One region of the Micromonospora sp. DT15 genome, then DNA from elsewhere that is predicted to be linked to it. Evidence: riboswitches for the same ligand, from Rfam matches in the RefSeq annotation. Region 1 holds a riboswitch; each other region holds the start of a gene.
The links. A riboswitch is a leader RNA that binds a small molecule or an ion and turns the genes downstream of it on or off. The one in region 1 is predicted to bind cobalamin.
Positions count from the first base shown of each region.

Region 1 (4,206 bases):
CTCGGATGAAGGCGTGGATCTGAGCCATCAACGCTCGCCGTCGGGTGTGGGAGGGCACCGCGCTTTGGACGTCCAGCGCGTTGGCCAGTGCCGCTGTCAACACGTCAATGGTGAGGGTGGACAGCCGGGCGGCGTCCAACGGACTGAGTTCGTCCATGTGCCGGGCAAGGTGCAGCAGGAATTGTGAAGATAACGCGCCGATGCCTTGGGTGCCAGGGATGCGAACTGCGCTCAGGCGCCGCAACTCCCAAGGGGGCAACGGCAGTAAAAAGCGCGGGAAGCGCAGGAGCAGCAGCTGACTAACTGGCTCATCCGGGGTGAATTCGGCCAGGTAGGGCCGGGAGGTGTCATACAGTATCAGGTCCCCCACGCCGAAATCTGTGCGCTGGCCGTCTTGCGTGATCATGCCGCCACCGCGCACAAGGCAACCCAGCTTGAACACCTCGGGATCGGCCTGCCGAATGAGCTTGGGAGTGCGGTGGACCGAGTGCGGCATCGTGGTCATTAATGTCGCCTGCACGGGACCGAACTCGCTGATTCCGACCTGAGCCCGAAATCCGGGCTCCCACTGCGATTCACAGCGTAAATCGTAGGGCACCCAGAGCTTCGAGTTTACCTCGCGCCAGAAGGCGAACCCGTCTTCAACCGGGACCTCGGTGGTGCTGACTACGTCCATGACTCACCTTCGCGCTGTCGCTGCAGGGGTCAGATAACGATAGCTTGGCGTCGATATAGCGGCGTTGCGAGGTTATGGTGCGGGTCAGGCATTGAGGGCTTTTCATCGTGATGGGCCTGGTCGCGATGGGTGGCAGGCAGCGTGTGTCGACATAGGACGAGGCTCCCGGTAAGACAGCAGTCGGCCAAGATCCGATGCCCCAACCGGGAGCCTCGCTGTGCTGTGTTACCCGGCGCCCAGGCTCTCGATCACCCGCATGCTCGCCGGCCCGCCCGTGGCGTACGCCTCGGCGCCGCGCGCCTGGGCAAGCTGCACGCCCACGTACCCGACACCGCCGGCACCGCCGTGCACCAGGACCTTCTGCCCGGCGCGGACTCCGGCCCGGTCGACCAGCCCCTCCCAAGAGGTGACCGCCGCCAAGGGCAACGCGGCGGCCTCCCGCATCGAGAGTGCCTTCGGCTTGCGGGCCAGCAGTCGGGCGTCCACGGCGGCGTACTCGGCCAGCGAGCCCTGGAGGTTGCCGACGCCCCCGCACAGCCCCGTACACCTCGTCCCCCGCTCGAAGTCGGTCACCTCCGCGACGGGCACACCGCGTACGGGTCAGTCGTCTTCGGCACCGTCGAGCAGCGCGCGCCGCAGCGCCAGCCGGTGCTTGCGACGGATCTCCGCCTCCCGGTACCGCCGCCGGTCACCATCGGTCTCGGGTAGCAGCGGCGGCACAGTACGAGGCTGGCCGTCGTCGTCGATGGCGACCATGACCAGGTGAGCGGTGGCCACGTCGGTGGGCGGCACCGCCCGGTCCCACCGGTCGGCGGTCACCTTGACCGCCACCTCCATCGAGCTGCGACCGGCCCAGGTGATCCGGGCGTCGACGTGCACGACGTCACCGACCCGCACCGCGCGCAGAAACGCGGTCTCGTCGATCGCGGCGGTCACCGCCGGCCCGTCGGAATGGCGGGCGGCGACCACCCCGGCCACCGAGTCGATGAGGTTGAGGATCCGGCCGCCATGCACCGTACCCATCAGGTTGGTGTGGTGCTGGTCCATGATCTGCGACAGGGTCAGGTGCGACGCCGACGGCGCTCGGCCGGCGATCGTGGTCGTGTCGTGCACAGCGGTAGTCCGTCCCTCGGGAAACCACACCGCCGGAACACGGACACACACTGACGAGGACACACCGGCGCACACCGCCCCGGCACGTCACCCGCTCAGCCCACCCGCGAGGCCGACGGCAGCGCACACGGTTGTGTACGCAGCACTGGCAGGTCTTCGGACTCGCGGGCCCGACCGGCTCCACGCCGGTCCCCTACTGGCCGTCGCTTCCCAGGCCACTGGCCCAGTGCTGATGACGGCGGTCGTTCCCACTCACCGCTGCGGGGCAGCCCCGGATTCCCACCGGGTTCCCTCTTACGACGCCCAGCCACCTCGTGACCGGGCGAACCAGCGCCACCGGGAGCATAGCTGGCCAGGAGCGATGGCCCCTCAGCCCGGCCGACCACCCGGGAGGTGTTCGGCTTTAGCCATGTGAGGAAAAAGTTCGTCACCTCTTGTAAAAAGTCTCCGCCCAGTGAGGATATTCAGATGCGTCGTCACCCTCAGATTCCTGGGCGGGTGGTCTCGGGCCTCCTCGCGCTCCTCCTCGCCTCGGCGGTCGCTCTCCTCGCGTCCGCCCAGCCCGCCGCAGCTCACGGGACCCTCGCGATGTCCACACCGGCGAGCGGCGCAACCGTGCGCGAGCCGTTGACGTCGGTGCAGCTGTTCTTCACCGAGAAGGCCGCTGCCAACGCGTTCTTTACGATCACCGCGCCGGGTGGCATCCGGGTCGACAATGGCTGGTCGTACGGGGAACCGAAGCCGCTGGACAAGCCGGTGCGCGAGTACTTCCTGGTCAACGGCCAGTTCGAGCCACGCGAGTACACGACCGGGTTTCCCGCGACGGTGGCGGTCGCGCACCTGCCGGCCAAGGGCCAGTACTCGGTGAGCTACCTGTCGGTCGCCTCGGACGGCGACCCCGTACGCGGCACCTTGACCTTCCGCTACGACGGGCCGGTGACGGCGGCGCCCAAGGGGTGGAGCCCGCCGTCGACCCAGCCAGATCCGGCGCTGTTGGCCACCGCCGAGCAACACGGATCGTCCGGGCAGGCGTCGGCGGTGCCGACAGTCGCGGCCGAGACGGCGGTTCCACCGTCCGCGGCAGCGGCTGCGCCGAACGGATCGACTGACGAGAGCGGCCCCGGAGCGGTCGCGTGGGTCGGCCTGGCGGTGGTCGCCGTGGCGGCGGCGGCCGGATTCGTCGTCTGGCGTCGGCGGACGACCCCCACCGGCAGGCCCGCCGGCCGGGGCCGTACCGCGTCGGCGACATCCGCTCGACGCGGCACCGGCACCCGTCCCGCGACCAGGACCGCCGGCACCAGGACCGCCAGCGCCAAGGCCGCCGGTGCCAAGGGCGCCGGTAGCAAGCCCGCCGTTGCCAAGACTGGCGGCGGCAGAGCGGCCGGTGGCAGGACCGACGCAGACAGGACCGTCGCGGCGACCGGCAGCGGTACGCAGACCTCGGACGGTAAGCGGCGACCCAACGCCGTGCCGGCCGCGCGTAAGGACACCGCCGTCGTCGTGGCCCGGACCGGCGTCGCTGTCGATCCACCTCCGACCGATGAGGACGCGAAAGCCCTCGCCACGACGGACAGTCGACCGCCCGTCGACTCCGGGGCATCGCCTGACCCGGATTTCGCCACGGCGACGCCCGGGTCCCGGCTGAGCAACACCAGCCTGGCACTGTTCGTCGGTACCCTGGTGCTGGCCCTGCTCGGCGGGTTCGGATTGGCGCGCATTAGCGGCAACGAGGGCCCGGCCGCCAACACCGCCCGGCAACCGGCGGGCGGTCCGCCCGACTCCGGCCCGGCAGGGTCCGCGGCCGACGGACACCAACACCCGGCGGGCACCGGACCGCACACGCACCGGGGCGACGGCGTAACGGGCGAGACGCTTGCCACCGGGACGACCGTCAGCGCCGGCGGGTACACGCTGCAACCGCTGGAACGAACCCAACCCGCCGGGGTACGCGCCGACTACCGCTTCCGCATCGTCGGCACCGACCGGCAGCCGGCGACCCGCTTCGCGGTCGTCCACGACAAGCCGTTGCACATGATCGTCGTGGGCCGTGACCTGAGCGGTTACCAGCACCTGCACCCGACGATGGCACCCGACGGCACCTGGAGCGTCCCCATGACGCTGGCCCGACCCGGCGGCTACCGCGTCTACGCCGACTTCTCCGTCACCGCTGCCAACGGCACGCCGCTGCCGCTCGTGCTGGGCGTCGACCACACAGTGCCCGGCGCGCACACCCCGACCGCGCTGCCGCCGGCACAGACGCAGGCGACGGCTGGCCCGTACACGGTGTCGATGACCGGCACCCCGACGGCGGGGGTGACGGCGCCGATCCACTTCCAGGTCGCCAGCGCCGACACGGCCACGCCCGCGCAGCTGGAGCGATACCTTGCCGCGTACGGGCACCTGGTGGTGGTTCGTGA
Region 1 covers NZ_JBNCKJ010000003.1:446,322-450,527, reverse strand. Annotated here, with positions in the region: gene ACLQ3F_RS09620 (helix-turn-helix domain-containing protein) at 1-676, opposite strand, end outside; gene ACLQ3F_RS09615 (hypothetical protein) at 902-1,249, opposite strand; gene ACLQ3F_RS09610 (acyl-CoA thioesterase) at 1,277-1,723, opposite strand; cobalamin riboswitch at 1,920-2,136, opposite strand; gene ACLQ3F_RS09605 (copper resistance protein CopC) at 2,258-4,206, shown strand, end outside.

Region 2 (4,206 bases), on a different contig from region 1:
CGCCCGGGACGTACGCGACTTCACTGTGCCCCGGGGCCAGCCCAGAGCCGACACCGTCTCCTCCTCGGTGAGGTCGAGGAAGAACCGGCAGACGATGACCTCGCGGTCCCGTGTTGGCAGTTGCCGCAGCGCCTGCACCAGCGACCTCCGGCGCTCCCCGGCGAGGACCGCGGCGACCGCGTCGTCCTCGGCGATCTCAGACCTCGGGTCCGCTGCCGCCGCCCGCAGGACGAGCCCGTCGCGCCGGCCACGGGAGCGGTGCAGGTTGCGGGTCTCGTTCGCGACGATCGCGAGCAGCCACGACCGGAAGGACGCGTCACCCCGGTAACGGGACAGCTTCCGGTACGCCTTCACAAACGCCTCCTGGATGACGTCCTCGGAGTCCGAGCCCGCGCCGAGCAGCACCGCTGTCCGGTACGCGGACGCGGTGTGCCGGGCGACCAGGAGGTCGTACGCCTCCAGGTCACCTGCCCGAGCGCGGGTGACGAGCGTCTCGTCGTCCAGGGGAGCCTCCGTTCGGATCACACTCATGACACCGCCAACCCGCCGCGGGTTCCACCCGGCGTGGGTCAGGTTGCTCCCATCCGCCGTGCAGCGTATTGCCAGGATTTGGTGGTGCACTGGGAGAGTTGTCGAGGAGAGGGGCTGGTCATGAGCTGGTTCAGTCGCCGGTCACGGGGTGCCGAGGCGACCCCGACGAAGCTGGACCGGGAGGCGACCCGCGAGGACCTCGCGGCGCTGGAGGCGTTCGTCGCCAGCCGGCGAGGCGTGGAGTTCTACCTGGAGCCGGAGACCACGGCGACGGACACCACGGTGGTGGCGATCGCCCACGACGGTGAGTGGATCCGCCGGCGCACCGGTACGCCCAGGGCGGCGGGGGCGATTGCCCGCAAGCACGCGGTGCCGCTGTACGAGGCCGGGCGCACCGGCTACCCGGAACGGATGCGGACCTGGAGCCGGGCACACCCGGAACGCCACGCCCGCTGAGGGCCGCCGGGCTCAGGCGTCGTCCACGGCCGTGCGGGCCTGCTCGAACGTCACCGGCTCCGCGTGGCTGGAGACGTACCAGTGGTAGTCACCGTCGAGTAGTCGCCGGATCAGGTCGAGATCGAGGCCATCCTCCGGCTGGCGCAGGTGCGCGGGCGGCGGGTAGAAGCAGTCGCCCAGCAGCATGACGCCCGAGTCCGGCACCAGCACAATTGTCGAGTCCGGCGCGTGCGCGCCTCCGACGTGTCGTAGCTCGACGCCCACTGGCAACTCGTCGACATCGGTGAACGTCCGGGTTGGTGGCAGGATCGCGAAATCCTCCCAGGAGTCCATCGCGCGTGCCCGCCCCCGGAAGCTCGGGCCGAGACGAGGGTCGGCGCGTACCCGCTCGTCCAGATAGTGGTGGCTCCACGGCTGTGCGGCTTCGGCGCGCAGCAGCGGCACAGCCGTCTCATGCCCGACGATCTCCACGCCGGGCCAGGCGCAGGCTCCCCAGACATGGTCCCAGTGGTGGTGGGTGTAGACGAGCCAGCGTGGCTTCGGAAGTCCGGCTGCGGCGAGCGCGGCCTGGATGCCGCGGGCATGCGCGGGGCTCTGCCCGGCGTCGATCATCACACTGCCGCGATCGTCGGCCACGACGGCGACGCCGGCCTGGACCGCCTCGGGCTCGGAGTCGCCCGGACAGATCCAGACACGACCCGCCAGGTGGTGGAACTGCGGAGCGACCATGGTAATCGATCTCCGAGATTGATCGCGGATCACGGGCGTGGTGTCGCCGATCCTAGGTCAGCGCACCGCAGGGCACCGTCCCGCCGGACGATCGGCGCAGGCCACGACGCCTTAGACCGCCCTTTGCTCTGCTTACCTATCTGCACCGGTGACGCTCCGTGTCTGGTGCAGATAGGTAAGCAGAGCAAAGGGCGGCGCACATTGATCTGTGGCGTCGCGTGGTGCGGAGCCCCGCCTGCGTCGATCGCCAAGCTTCGATGGTTGGTGTCCGCCTGGCGGGGCCGGGGCGGCGTTGACCGGCGGCGGAGGGGTGTGGCAGCATTCGCGGCCTGACGGCAGTGAAGGAAGTCGGTGCGAATCCGACGCGGTCCCGCCACTGTCACCGGGGAGCGATCCCCCCTCGTGAGTCACGGCCGTGTGTCTGCGGTTGGAAGGCCGGGGGAGAGCGTCGATCCGGAAGCCAGGATACTTCGGCCGTCGGGATGTACCCCAGGGCGTGGACACCCGAGGAGGACCCGATGACGCACGGCGTCTCTGTCACCGACGATCACCGTCGTGAGCCGAGCGGCGGACGCCCCGCCGCGCCCCGACCCGGCCGCGCCGCCGCGCCGGCATCCGCACGCTCCCGCGCCGTTCACCGCTGAGTTCGACACCGCGCCACCCGTCGCCGCCGGCCCCGCGTCGGTGAGTCGCCCGGGTCGCGGTGCCTGCTCAACCCCGCGCCCATCCTTCGTCGCCCGATCGCCTCGGCGAACGCGCCGACGTCACTTTCCGGAGCCTGCCGTGCGCATCCTGCTGCTGTCCACCGCCGACACCGACCTGCTGGCCGCCCGCGCCAGCGGCGCCGACTACCGGTTGGCCAACCCCGCCCGAGTCGCCGCCGAGGAGGTGCCCGCCCTGCTCGACGGGGTCGCCCTCGTCGTCGTACGCCTGCTCGGCGGTCGGCAGGCGTGGCCGGACGGTCTTGCCGCGGTGCTCGCCACCGGCGTGCCGACTGTCGTGCTCGGCGGTGAGGCGCTGCCCGACGCGGAGCTGATGGCCATCTCCACAGTGCCGTCCGGGGTCGTCACCCAGTCGTTGGCGTACCTCGTGGAGGGCGGCCCGGACAACCTCGGACAGTTGGCCCGGTTCCTCTCCGACACGGTGCTGCTCACCGGCGAGGGGTTCGCCGCACCCGCGCCCACCCCGGCGTACGGCGTGCACGGCGACCACCCCGCCGACCCGAATCGGCCCACAGTGGGAATCGTCTTCTACCGGGCGCACGCCCTCGCCGGCAACACCGGATTCGTCGACGTGCTCGCGGACGCGGTCCGCCAGGCCGGCGGCAACCCGCTGCCGATCTTCTGCGGCTCGCTGCGCGGGCTGACCGCGGGCGCCGCACCACTCGGGCTCTTCGCCCGCTGTGACGCGCTGCTGGTCACAGTGCTCGCGGCCGGCGGCGCGGTCGCCGCCGACGCCTCCGGTGGCGGCGACGAGGACGCCTGGGACGTCGGCGCCCTGGCCGCCCTGGACGTGCCGGTCGTCCAGGCGCTCTGCCTCACCAGCACCCGCGCGCAGTGGGCCGACAGCGACGCCGGCCTGTCCCCGTTGGACGCCGCCATGCAGGTGGCCATCCCCGAGTTCGACGGCCGGATCGTCACAGTGCCGTTCTCGTTCAAGCAGATCGACGCGGACGGGCTCTCGATCTACGCAACCGATCCCGAGCGGGCCGCCCGGGTCGCCGGGATCGCGGTACGCCACGCCCGGCTGCGGTACGTGCCGCACGCCGACAAGCGCATCGCCGTGGTGCTCAGTTCGTACCCCACCAAGCACTCCCGGGTCGGCAACGCCGTCGGGTTGGACACCCCGGCGTCGGCGGTCCGGCTGTTCGCCGCGTTGGCCGAGGCCGGCTACGACCTGGGTGACGCGCCGCCGCCCGACGACGGCGACGCGCTGATCCACGCGCTGATCGCCGCCGGCGGTCACGACGTGGAGTGGCTCACCCCGGAGCAGTTGGCAGCGGCCGAGGCCCGGATATCGGGGCAGACGTACCAGCGGTGGTTCGACCAGGTGCCGGCCGAGCTGCGCGAGCGGATGCGGGAGCACTGGGGTGAGCCGCCGGGCGAGCTGTACACCGAGGGCGGGGACATCGTGCTCGCCGGGCTGCGCTTCGGCAACGTGGTGCTGCTGATCCAGCCGCCCCGCGGCTTCGGGGAGAACCCGATCGCCATCTACCACGACCCGGACCTGCCGCCGAGTCACCACTACCTGGCCGCGTACCGCTGGCTGACCGCGCCGGTCGCGGACGGCGGCTTCGGCGCGGACGCCGTGGTGCACCTGGGCAAGCACGGCACCCTGGAGTGGCTGCCCGGCAAGGGCCTCGGCCTGGCCGCCGACTGCGCGCCCGACGCGGTCCTCGGCGACCTGCCGCTGGTGTACCCGTTCATCGTCAACGACCCCGGCGAGGGCACCCAGGCCAAGCGGCGGGCGCACGCAGTTGTCGTCGACCAC
Region 2 covers NZ_JBNCKJ010000002.1:578,369-582,574, reverse strand. Annotated here, with positions in the region: gene ACLQ3F_RS06855 (RNA polymerase sigma factor) at 1-531, opposite strand, end outside; gene ACLQ3F_RS06850 (hypothetical protein) at 652-987, shown strand; gene ACLQ3F_RS06845 (MBL fold metallo-hydrolase) at 1,000-1,716, opposite strand; cobalamin riboswitch at 2,033-2,209, shown strand; gene cobN (cobaltochelatase subunit CobN) at 2,500-4,206, shown strand, end outside.
Region 2: it holds a riboswitch for cobalamin, as region 1 does, so the genes downstream of both, cobN (cobaltochelatase subunit CobN) here and ACLQ3F_RS09610 (acyl-CoA thioesterase) in region 1, are expected to answer to the same signal.

Region 3 (4,206 bases), on a different contig from region 1:
GAGCTGCTCGGCGAGGTCCTTCTCGATGGGCAACCGGTCCCCGGGCCGGAACTGCCCTTCGAGGATCATCCGTTTGATGCCGTTGACCACTTCGTCGGTGCGTGACATGTCCCCCCTAACGGCCGGCGGGGGTGGCCTTCCCACCCGCGATCACGTACGCCGCCTCCGGAGATGACACGGTAGTCGGGTCTGTCGCCGCCCAGTAGTGGCCGTCGGGGAACCGGTAGAGCGCCACCGACTCCTGACGCATCCGGGTGGAGTAGCCGGGCTGGCTGGGCAGGACGTATCCGCTGCCGGAACCGGTGTCGCGGATGATGCAGGGATCGGTGAAGTGCTCGTGCAGGTGGTCGACGAACTCGGTGACCCGGTTGGTGAGGTCCCCCGAGATCGCGACGTAGTCGAGCACGGACACGTGTTGGACCATCTCGCACAGCCCGACACCGCCGGCGTGCGGGCACACCGGGACGTTGAACTTCGCGGCGAGCAGCAGCACGGCGACGATCTCGTTGATGCTGGCCAACCTGCCGGTGTCGAGCTGGCAGAAGTCGATGGCCTCGGCCTGGAAGAGCTGCTTGAACATCACCCGGTTGTGGCAGTGTTCGCCGGTGGCGACGCCGATCGGAGCGACGGCACGGCGGACGGCCGCGTGGCCCAGGATGTCGTCGGGGCTGGTCGGCTCCTCGATCCACAGTGGCGTGAAGCGGGCGAGGGCGGTGACCCACTCGATGGCCTGACCGACGTCCCACACCTGGTTGGCGTCGATCATCAGGTTGCGATCCGGGCCGAGGATCTCCCGTGCGATGGCGCATCGGCGGATGTCGTCGTCGAGGTTGGCGCCCACCTTGAGCTTGACGTAGCCGTAGCCGGTGTCGACCGCCTCCTGGCACAGTCGGCGCAGCTTGTCGTCGCCGTAGCCGAGCCAGCCCGCCGATGTGGTGTAGGCGGGGTAGCCGGTCCGGTCGAGTTCGGCGAGGCGGGCGGCCTTCGTGCTCTCCTTGGCCCGCAGGATGGCCAGTGCCTCGTCGCGGGTCAGCGCGTCGGACAGGTAGCGCAGGTCCGCGATGTCGACGAGTTGCTCGGGGGTCATGTCGACGAGCAGCCGCCACAGCGGTTTGTCGGCGACCCGGGCGACCAGGTCCCACGACGCGTTCAACACGGCGGCGAGGGACAGGTGGACGACGCCCTTCTCGGGGCCGAGCCACCGCAGTTGCGAGTCGGAGGTGAGCAGGCGGTAGACCGCGCCCATGTCCGCTGCCATCGTTGCCACGTCCTGGCCCACGAGGAGCTGTGCCTGGTGGACTGCCGCCGCCGCGACGATGTCGTTGCCTCGGCCGATGGTGAAGGTCAGGCCGTGCCCCGCGAGGGGCGCGCCCACGCCGTCGACGCCGTCGGTGTGCAGGACGACGTAGGCCGCCGAGTAGTCGCCGTCCTTGTTCATGGCGTCTGACCCGTCAGCGGTCAGGGAGGTGGGGAAGCGGACGTCTTCGACGGTGACGGCAGTGATCTGCGGCATGCGCTCCTCGCCCGGCTAGGCTAAAGATCAGATGATCACTGGGAGTATACGGAGGGCCGCTCCGGCGCGTCAACGTTGTCGATCACCTCGGGCGTGCAGACATATGATGTTTGCCCTCTCGGGTCGCGCCGCCTTGACTCTGATCATGCCGGTTGGCGGGCGAAGGTGACGCGCGCGGCGGACCCTGGTGGTTGGATGTTCCGGCTCGTCGCGAGGTATCGACGACGACGTATGGGCCTGGTCTCCAGTGCTGTGGCCTCGATACGTCAAATCTTTGTCGAATGTCGACACCCGTGCGCGGAGCCTCGTCTCCGGTGCCCGGCGTCGGTCGGCCGCAGTGTGCTCCCGGGGGTCGGTGACGGTGGTCACCGCATCGCCTTCGACACGCCCGAGACCGACATGTGGGGTGTGACAACGGCTGCGTCCCTATATATGGTGTCGAGCGCAGCTGGTTCGGCCGCTCATCCGGTGCGGTCGAGGCAACAGGGAACCCGGTGGAAATCCGGGACTGTCCCGCAGCGGTGAGTGGGAACGACAGCCGTCATCAGCACTGGGCCACCATCGGCCTGGGAAGCGACGGCCAGTAGGAGACCGGCGAGCCCGGTCGTGCCCGCGAGTCCGAAGACCTGCCAGCGCGCCGCGTACCCGCACCCGGGTGGGCGGCGGTCCGAGGCCGCGTGGGACGGCTGACGCCACCTGACCCACGCCGGTGCCGGCGTGGCGTCCGTCGGTGTCTGTCTCCTCGCGTCCGGGCCACCAGGTCTCGAACTCCGAGGAGCGAGTGGTGACAGTCACCGAGGTAGTCCCGGCCAGCGGCGACGCGACAGTGCGGCGGACGCCGATGCAGGTCCGCAAGCGCGACGGCGGCACCGAACCCGTGGACGTGAACAAGATCGTCCGGGCGGTCGAGCGGTGGGCCGACGACCTGACCGACGTCGACCCGTTGCGGGTGGCCACCCGCACCATCAGCGGCCTCTACGACGGCGCGACCACTGCCGAACTCGACCGGCTGTCCATCCAGACCGCGGCCGAGATGATCGGTGAGGAGCCGCAGTACTCGCGTCTGGCCGCGCGGCTGCTGGCCGGCTACGTCGACAAGGAGGTGCGGCGACAGGGCATCACCTCGTTCAGCGCGGCGATCCGGGTCGGCCACGCCGAGGGCCTGATCGGTGACGACACCGCAGCGTTCGTCGCCACACACGCCGCGACACTCGACCACGCCATCGACCCGGACGGCGACCGCCGGTTCGAGTATTTCGGCCTGCGCACTGTGTACGACCGCTACCTGTTGCGCCACCCCACCAGCCGACTGGTGCTGGAGACGCCGCAGTACTGGCTGCTGCGGGTGGCCTGCGGCCTCTCCCGGACGGCGGACGAGGCGGTCGACTTCTACCGGCTGATGTCCAGCCTGGCCTACCTGCCCAGCTCACCGACCTTGTTCAACTCCGGCACCCGGCACACTCAGATGTCCTCCTGCTACCTGGTCGACTCCCCGCTCGACGAGCTGGACTCGATCTACGCCCGGTACGCCCAGGTCGCCAACCTGTCCAAGTTCGCCGGGGGCATCGGCATCGCGTACTCCCGGGTCCGCTCCCGGGGCGCGCTGATCCGGGGCACGAACGGGCAGTCCAACGGGATCGTGCCGTGGCTGCGCACGCTGGACGCGAGCGTCGCCGCGGTCAACCAGGGTGGCCGACGCAAGGGCGCTGCCTGCGTCTACCTGGAGCCGTGGCACCCGGACATCGAGGAGTTCCTGCAACTGCGGGACAACACCGGCGAGGACGCCCGCCGCACCCACAACCTGAACCTGGCCAACTGGGTGCCGGACGAGTTCATGCGCCGGGTCGAGGCCGACGAGCTGTGGTCGCTGTTCGACCCGCAGGAGGTGCCCGAGCTGCCCGACCTGTGGGGGGAGCGGTTCGACGCCGCGTACCGGCAGGCCGAGGCGCAGGGCCGCTACGTGCGGCAGGTCCCGGCCCGGGAGCTGTACGGGAAGATGATGCGGACCCTCGCCCAGACCGGCAACGGCTGGATGACCTTCAAGGACGCGTCGAACCGGCTCTGCAACCAGACCGCCGAGCCGGGCGACGTGGTGCACCTGTCCAACCTCTGCACCGAGATCGTCGAGGTGTCCAGTGACGCCGAGACGGCCGTGTGCAACCTCGGCTCGGTGAACCTCGCCGCCCACCTCACCGCCGACGGCATCGACTGGGAGCGGCTGCGCGCCACGGTGCGGACCGCTGTGACCTTCCTCGACCGAGTCATCGACATCAACTACTACCCGACCGCGCAGGCGGCGGCGAGCAACCCCCGCTGGCGGCCCGTCGGGCTCGGGCTGATGGGCCTTCAGGACGCCTTCTTCGCGCTGCGGCTGCCGTTCGACTCGCCGGCCGCCCGCGAGCTGTCCACCCGGATCAGCGAGGAGCTGTACCTGACCGCGCTGGAGACCTCCGCCGACCTGGCGCGCGACTTCGGCGCCCATCCGGCGTACCCGCAGACCCGGGCCGCGCGAGGCCAGCTCCAGCCCGACCTGTGGGGTGTCGAGGGTACGCAGACCGCGCGGTGGGACGCGCTGCGCGAGCGGGTCGAGGCGTACGGGCTGCGCAACTCGCTGCTGGTGGCGGTCGCGCCGACCGCCACCATCGCCTCGATCGCCGGGTGCTACGAGTGCATCGAGCCGCAGGTGTCCAACC
Region 3 covers NZ_JBNCKJ010000018.1:112,574-116,779, forward strand. Annotated here, with positions in the region: gene ACLQ3F_RS30510 (FadR/GntR family transcriptional regulator) at 1-108, opposite strand, end outside; gene ACLQ3F_RS30515 (enolase C-terminal domain-like protein) at 116-1,513, opposite strand; cobalamin riboswitch at 1,946-2,161, shown strand; gene ACLQ3F_RS30520 (ribonucleoside-diphosphate reductase subunit alpha) at 2,355-4,206, shown strand, end outside.
Region 3: it holds a riboswitch for cobalamin, as region 1 does, so the genes downstream of both, ACLQ3F_RS30520 (ribonucleoside-diphosphate reductase subunit alpha) here and ACLQ3F_RS09610 (acyl-CoA thioesterase) in region 1, are expected to answer to the same signal.